DNA from 2 places in the Pseudoalteromonas sp. MB47 genome. Region 2 is predicted to be linked to the other one. Evidence: predicted binding sites of a transcription regulator. Region 2 holds the regulator's gene; the other holds the start of a gene.
The links. The regulator FliA, encoded in region 2, starts transcription of late flagellar genes. The targets are predictions, from matches to a motif close to CTAAAGNTNNNNNNNNNNNNGCCGATA.
Positions count from the first base shown of each region.

Region 1: a site for FliA is predicted at 1,352-1,378, ahead of IMPJCBKJ_RS08105 (VC2046/SO_2500 family protein). Genes of this name have one in related genera too.

Region 1 covers NZ_VFBD01000013.1:102,965-106,373, forward strand. The annotation lists gene IMPJCBKJ_RS08075 (ion channel) at 1-5, opposite strand, end outside; gene IMPJCBKJ_RS08080 (SprT family zinc-dependent metalloprotease) at 110-790, shown strand; tRNA gene IMPJCBKJ_RS08090 (tRNA-Tyr) at 948-1,032, opposite strand; tRNA gene IMPJCBKJ_RS08095 (tRNA-Tyr) at 1,082-1,166, opposite strand; tRNA gene IMPJCBKJ_RS08100 (tRNA-Tyr) at 1,216-1,300, opposite strand; gene IMPJCBKJ_RS08105 (VC2046/SO_2500 family protein) at 1,413-1,928, shown strand; gene IMPJCBKJ_RS08110 (DUF6172 family protein) at 2,064-2,363, shown strand; gene IMPJCBKJ_RS08115 (hypothetical protein) at 2,437-2,877, opposite strand; gene cysK (cysteine synthase A) at 3,032-3,409, opposite strand, start outside.
Region 2 covers NZ_VFBD01000031.1:271,637-275,045, reverse strand. The annotation lists gene IMPJCBKJ_RS19515 (MinD/ParA family protein) at 1-789, shown strand, start outside; gene IMPJCBKJ_RS19510 (RNA polymerase sigma factor FliA) at 816-1,526, shown strand; gene cheY (chemotaxis response regulator CheY) at 1,567-1,950, shown strand; gene IMPJCBKJ_RS19500 (protein phosphatase CheZ) at 1,968-2,735, shown strand; gene IMPJCBKJ_RS19495 (chemotaxis protein CheA) at 2,751-3,409, shown strand, end outside.

The DNA.
Region 1 (3,409 bases), on a different contig from region 2:
GGCATAAGGATGAAAACTTATTTGTGAGTCATCTTTATAGATTAGCAGCTATTTAGCAGGGTAAAATGGAATCTCTCATTTTTTTATTAATTGAATTGGCTTACTTTTGTTGGATTACACCCTAAAGCGCAGTAAACGCAGAACAACCGTGGCAATTAAAGTTGCTGAGCAGAAACTCACTGTGTATGCGCCTTTTTATGTTCCACAAACTGAAATAGATGCCTGGCTAAACACTAAGCAAGATTGGGTCGCTGAACAAATAGCAAAGCAATCTATACAAGCTGAGCATCGCCAATTGCCATTAGTAAACGCCACTATTAAGTTGTTTGGGCAAAACGTCCCGATAGTATTCGGCAAAGGCCCGAAAAACACTTGGCATCAAGATGCGCGGCATCAGCTTACCTTACTAATATCATCACGTGTCAAACATCAAGAGGCTAACTACCTCGCTTTGCTTGAGCAGTTTATGCATGAAAAGCTTGAGAGCTATATCGAAATGCGAGTGCATGATTACTGTTTGCAAATGTCTGAGACGTTGCCTACAAAGCTTAAAATTCAACATTATAAACGTCGCTGGGGCAGTTGTAACAAACGCCGTGAGCTGACTTTTAATTTACATTTAGCAAGTGCGCCAACCTGGGTGATTGATTATGTAGTTGTCCATGAGCTTGCGCATCTTTTACATATGAATCATAGCGCTAAGTTTTGGCAACGTGTGAGCCAGTTTTATCCAGACTATAAAAAAGCAGAGCAATGGTTAAAAGCGAATGGGAGCAGTTTGAGTTGGTAGATTAAGTTAGCGAGAGTAAAGCTAGAAAGAGTAAAGCTAGAAAGAGTAAAGCTAGAAAGAGTAAAGCTAGAAAGAGTAAAGCTAGAAAGAGTAAAGCTAGAAAGAGTAAAGCTAGAAAGAGTAAAGCTAGAAAGAGTAAAGCTAGAAAGAGTAAGAGTGGTGGAGGGAGCTGGATTCGAACCAGCGAAGGCTGAGCCGTCAGATTTACAGTCTGATCCCTTTGGCCGCTCGGGAACCCCTCCACACAAATTTTTACTATTGCATTTGGCCCCACTTCACTGAGAAGAAAAGTGGTGGAGGGAGCTGGATTCGAACCAGCGAAGGCTGAGCCGTCAGATTTACAGTCTGATCCCTTTGGCCGCTCGGGAACCCCTCCACACAAATTTTTACTATTGCATTTGGCCCCACTTCACTGAGAAGAAAAGTGGTGGAGGGAGCTGGATTCGAACCAGCGAAGGCTGAGCCGTCAGATTTACAGTCTGATCCCTTTGGCCGCTCGGGAACCCCTCCAATGCAACGGCGCTGATAATAGCAAACTGATTTTTTAAGTAAAGAAAAAAACTAAAGAAAAATGCATAAATGCCGATAACTGGTTAATCAAGAAACTATTTGGCTAAAGACTATGCAAATTGATGGTTTGTTGCTCACAGAGAGTCAACTCGATAATCGTCTAAATAAAAGTGTTCACGAGCACCGCTCTGGAGAGTTTGCTTTATTACTCGCAATGCTTTCTCATGATGCGCTCGATTTTAGCCAGTTCCACCTACCAAAAACTGAATTAAGCAATCCTGAAGTATCTGAGTCTGCTCTGCGTACTGAATTAGGTGCTGGTCCTACACAACCATTAGCTCCCGAACAGTTTGACATGCTAATTGGGCAAGAAAATGCATTTAGACTATTGCAAGGTGGTTTATCAGATATAAAATTACGTCATTGCTTAAATCCAGAGCCTTTGAATGTTCGTGATGATAAGCAACATGTGCCGCTAGAAGTGATTGATAACTGTGAGCCAGCAGTTAGAAAACGCTTTTATGAAAAAAACAAACCCGTTGAGCGCCCACAAATCGACGCTGCCGCATTTTATGATAGTCTTACTAATGAGGCGATACATCAACCTCTGCATTTGGCGACAGCTTAGCATTCGAGGCTTAATCGAATTGTCACAGACTATGAATAAACTTAATAAAAAGTACAGCTAAATTAAGATGCGCTTGTTATAATAGCAGTCTATGGCTTAATGCCATTGTCATTGAACCAAGTTACTAGGACTATAATGAAGAAAACATTCACGCTAAACCACGAGAAAATTAAATACCCTCGTATGGTTGATGCAGCCAAGCACGAAGTAAAAAAATACTTGAAACGTGAGCGTAATAAAACACTCCCAGCAGGTGCCGACTATTGGGCGTTTGACTGTAAGTTTGGTGAATCAGCGGATGAGGCCAATGTCGTTCACGTGGCAGAGATTAATAAATGTATTAGCGATATTGAAGCAAAAGAGCTTACATCGTTTTATGTTGAAATCTTAGCGCGTCCTGCACAGCGTCAACATCAAGAGTTTGACGAAGAGTAATACGAATATCAGTTCGCAGTAATACTCTAAAACAAAAAAGGGCCATCAGGCCCTTTTTAGTTTTAGTAATCAATTATCGCGCAAACGGATCGGCATTTATTTTTTCTATGTACCAATTGCCTTTTTTACGCATCATTTTCACACTGCGCATATCATCAATTTTCTTACCATTAAAATAACCCGTAAAAATCAAATTGATGTTGGCTTTATCGCCATACTGTTCGCGCAAGCTCATGTTAGTCATATCGACTTCAATCACCACTTCATCGTATTGCATATTGACTAAGTTGCGAGCGAACTGCCCAGCGGTACCATAAGATTTCATAATTCGCGCCATTTTCGGCGTGGCGTATTCCATCGCTTTATTTAAATCGTTTTGGTTATACAAAGCATCAAAATAGAGGGTCGCTACGTTACCAGGGGTGTTTTTTTCACCTTTTGGTGCATCTTCAGAGCCGCAACCGGAAAGAATGCTGCTACTTAAAAGGATAAAAATTAAAAGTATATTTTTCATTGTTGTAGTTTTTCGAGTGAACTTAAAATAAAGTGTGTGACTAAATGAGCATGATGTAAAGTTAACTCGGTAAAATTAATAGTTTTATTTATTTTGGATAATAAAAAAGGATGCATGTTTGCATCCTTTTTAAAAACTAAGAGATTCTTGGTGATTACTGAACAAGCTCTTTATCGCTGAACTCTTCAGCAAATAATGGGCTTGATAAGTAACGCTCAGTTGCACTTGGTAAAATTACCACAATGTTTTTGTCTGCGTTTTCAGGTTTTTCAGCAAGGCGCTTTGCAGCAACTACTGCGGCACCTGAAGAAATACCCACTAAAATGCCTTCGTTTTTCATCAGTTCATGAGCCATGGCAATGGCATCTTCATTTGATACTTGCTCTGCAGCATCTACAACTTCTAAATCAAGGTTGCCAGGGATAAAGCCTGCACCGATACCTTGGATTTTATGAGGGCCCGGTTTAATTTCTTCACCAGCTAAAGTTTGGCTAATAACTGGCGAGTTAGTTGGTTCAACAGCAACCGATTG
Region 2 (3,409 bases):
GTTATCGCTGTGACTGGCGGTAAAGGTGGAGTGGGTAAAACCAATGTTTCACTCAACACCGCAATCGCATTAGGGCAGCAAGGAAATCGTGTATTAGTACTAGATGCCGATTTAGGTTTGGCAAACTGTGACGTGATGCTTGGCCTTCGTGTTGAACGTAACTTATCTCATGTTTTGTCAGGCGAGTGTGAGCTTGACGAAATTCTCGTTGAAGGTCCTGCAGGTATAAAAATTGTACCAGCGACGTCTGGTTCGCAAAGCATGGTGGAATTAACACCATCTGAGCATGCAGGTCTTATTCGCGCTTTTAGCGAGTTAAACACCGAGTTTGATATTTTAATTGTCGATACCGCCGCAGGTATTTCTGACATGGTATTAAGCTTTTCTCGTGCAGCCCAAGATGTTGTTGTGGTTGTATGTGATGAACCTACCTCAATTACCGATGCTTATGCGCTTATTAAAGTGCTTAGCCGTGAGCATGGCGTATATAAATTTAAAATTGTTGCTAATATGGTGCGCAGTTTGCGTGAAGGGCAAGAATTATTTGCTAAACTTTCAAAAGTAACGGATCGCTTTTTAGACGTTTCAATGGAGTTGGTAGCTACCATTCCTTATGACGAGAACATGCGTAAATCTACGCGACGCCAAAAGGTGATTGTTGAATTATTTCCAAACTCACCAGCTGCGGTGGCGTTTAAAACATTAGCAACAAAAGCAGTTAAGTGGCCGATCCCTAATCAACCTTCTGGCCATTTAGAATTTTTCATTGAAAAACTAGTAAACGGCTAACTATGACAACATCGGTGAATAAAGCGATGGGATATCAATCAGCACAAAACTTAAATGCGATTGTTGAAAAACATGCCTCTTTAGTTAAAAAAGTGGCGTGCCATCTAATTGCTCGTTTACCTGCCAGTGTCCAACTCGATGATTTAATTCAATCAGGCATGATAGGCCTAATTGAAGCATCAAAAAACTTTGATGCTAGCAAAGGGGCTAGTTTCGAAACTTTCGCTGGAATTCGTATTCGTGGTGCGATGTTAGACGAAATTCGTAGAGGTGACTGGGCACCACGCTCAGTTCACCGAAATGCTCGCCTTGTGGCTGAAACCATTTCCGAATTAGAAAGCACGCTAAATCGTGAACCTAAAGATACAGAAGTCGCTGAAAAACTTGATATAACGCTCGATGAGTACCATCATATTCTACATGATGTAAATTCTAGTAAAGTATTAGGTATAGAGGACTTAGGCGTTGATGAAGACGTGATTACACCTGTAGGTCAGGATTTAGGACTAGACAAACCGTTTAATAACGTTAAAAATGAGCGGTTTAACCAGTCTCTATTAACGGCTATCCAATCGTTACCAGAAAGAGATGCACTTGTTTTGTCTTTGTACTACAACGACGAAATGAACTTAAAAGAAATAGGACACATACTCGATGTTAGTGAATCGCGTGTGAGTCAGATACATGGTCAGGCGATGATTAAGCTCAAAGCAAAAATCAATGACTGGATTAATTAGTAGTAAGTAAATATAGGTTCAAACCTCACCGGAGGATGTTTTGGATAAAAACATGAAAATTCTTGTTGTTGATGATTTTTCTACAATGAGACGTATCATTAAAAATCTATTAAGGGATTTAGGTTTTACCAATGTGCAGGAAGCTGACGATGGGTCAACAGCATTGCCAATGCTACAAAATCAAGAATTTGATTTTGTTGTAACAGATTGGAACATGCCAGGTATGCAAGGCATTGATTTGTTAAGAGCAATTCGTGCTGATGATAGCCTTAAGCATATTCCTGTATTAATGGTGACAGCTGAAGCGAAAAAAGAACAAATTGTTGCTGCTGCTCAAGCGGGTGTTAATGGCTATATCGTTAAACCATTCACTGCTGCGACACTTAAAACCAAATTGGAAAAAGTGTTTGAACGTTTAGGTTAATCTAAGGGGAGAGGCTTATGTCAGCACTAGCTGCGCCTCAAATAAGTTTAGAGCAAGCTCGTCAACTTGTTGAGTTTCTTGAAAATGGTGAACAAGAAAAAGCTGATCAGCTGATACTTGAAACAGCATCAAAAGAACAATCAGAGCTGTTTGCTGAAATCGGTAAACTGACGCGACAATTACATGAAGCGCTAAAAAACTTTGATCTAGATACTCGTCTTTCAGATTTAACTACCGATGCGATCCCAGACGCTAAGCAGCGCTTAAATTATGTTATGGAAATGACAGAAAGCGCCGCTAACAAAACCATGGATGCAGTTGAAGCTAGTTTACCTATAGCGCAACAACTTGCAGATGAAATAGCGACGATTAAACCAACGTGGGATCGTTTAATGAGCCGAGAAATAGAGCTCGGTGAGTTTAAAAAGCTATGTCATAGCTTAGATAATTTTATGAATAACTCGCATACTAAAACCGATGAGCTACAGGGCTTGATGACCAATGTGCTGATGGCACAGGACTATCAAGATTTGACGGGGCAAGTAATCCGTCGCGTCATTGAGTTAGTGCGAGAAGTAGAAGACAGTTTAATTAATCTCTTAACTGTGTTTGGCAGTCAAGAAGATGGTCATCAACAACAAGAAAAACAGGCCATAGAAAAAGCACCTGCGACAAGTGATACACTAGCAGGTCCTGAAGGGCCGATTATTGATAAAGACTCTCGTGATGATGTTGTCTCAGGACAAGATGAAGTCGATGATCTATTATCAAGTCTGGGCTTCTAAGAGGAGAGTAGCTGCATGAGCTTTGAAGTCGATGAAGATATTTTACAGGATTTCCTTGTTGAGGCAGGAGAAATCTTAGAGCTTTTGTCAGAGCAATTAGTTGAGCTTGAGAACAATCCCGAAGACAAAGATCTCTTAAACGCCATTTTTAGAGGCTTCCACACTGTCAAAGGCGGTGCAGGCTTTTTAAGCATGACTGAACTTGTTGATGCGTGTCACGGTGCAGAGAATGTTTTCGATTTATTACGCCAAGGTGTTCGCAGTGTCACTCCTGAGCTTATGGATGTTATTTTACAAGCTCTGGATACCATCAACGAAATGTTCGCAACGATTCAAAATCGTGAGCAACCAGAGCCTGCAGATCCTGCGCTTCTAGACGTTCTTCATAAATTAAGCCAACCACCTACAGCGGAAGAGCTTGCAGGTGAAGATGTATCAGTAGCAGACGATGTAGCAGTTGCACCTGAAGAACCTGCTGTTGAAGAGGCTGTTGTTGATGCACCTGAAGTAACAGCTAACACGGCAGCAGACAATATTGATGAAGATGATCCATTTGCGTTTGATATGTTGTTTGATGGCGGCGGTCTTGCTGATAGTAAGGCAGAACCACAGAATATTGATGAAATTACTGAAGATGAGTTTGAAAGCCTCCTCGATGAATTACATGGTAAAGG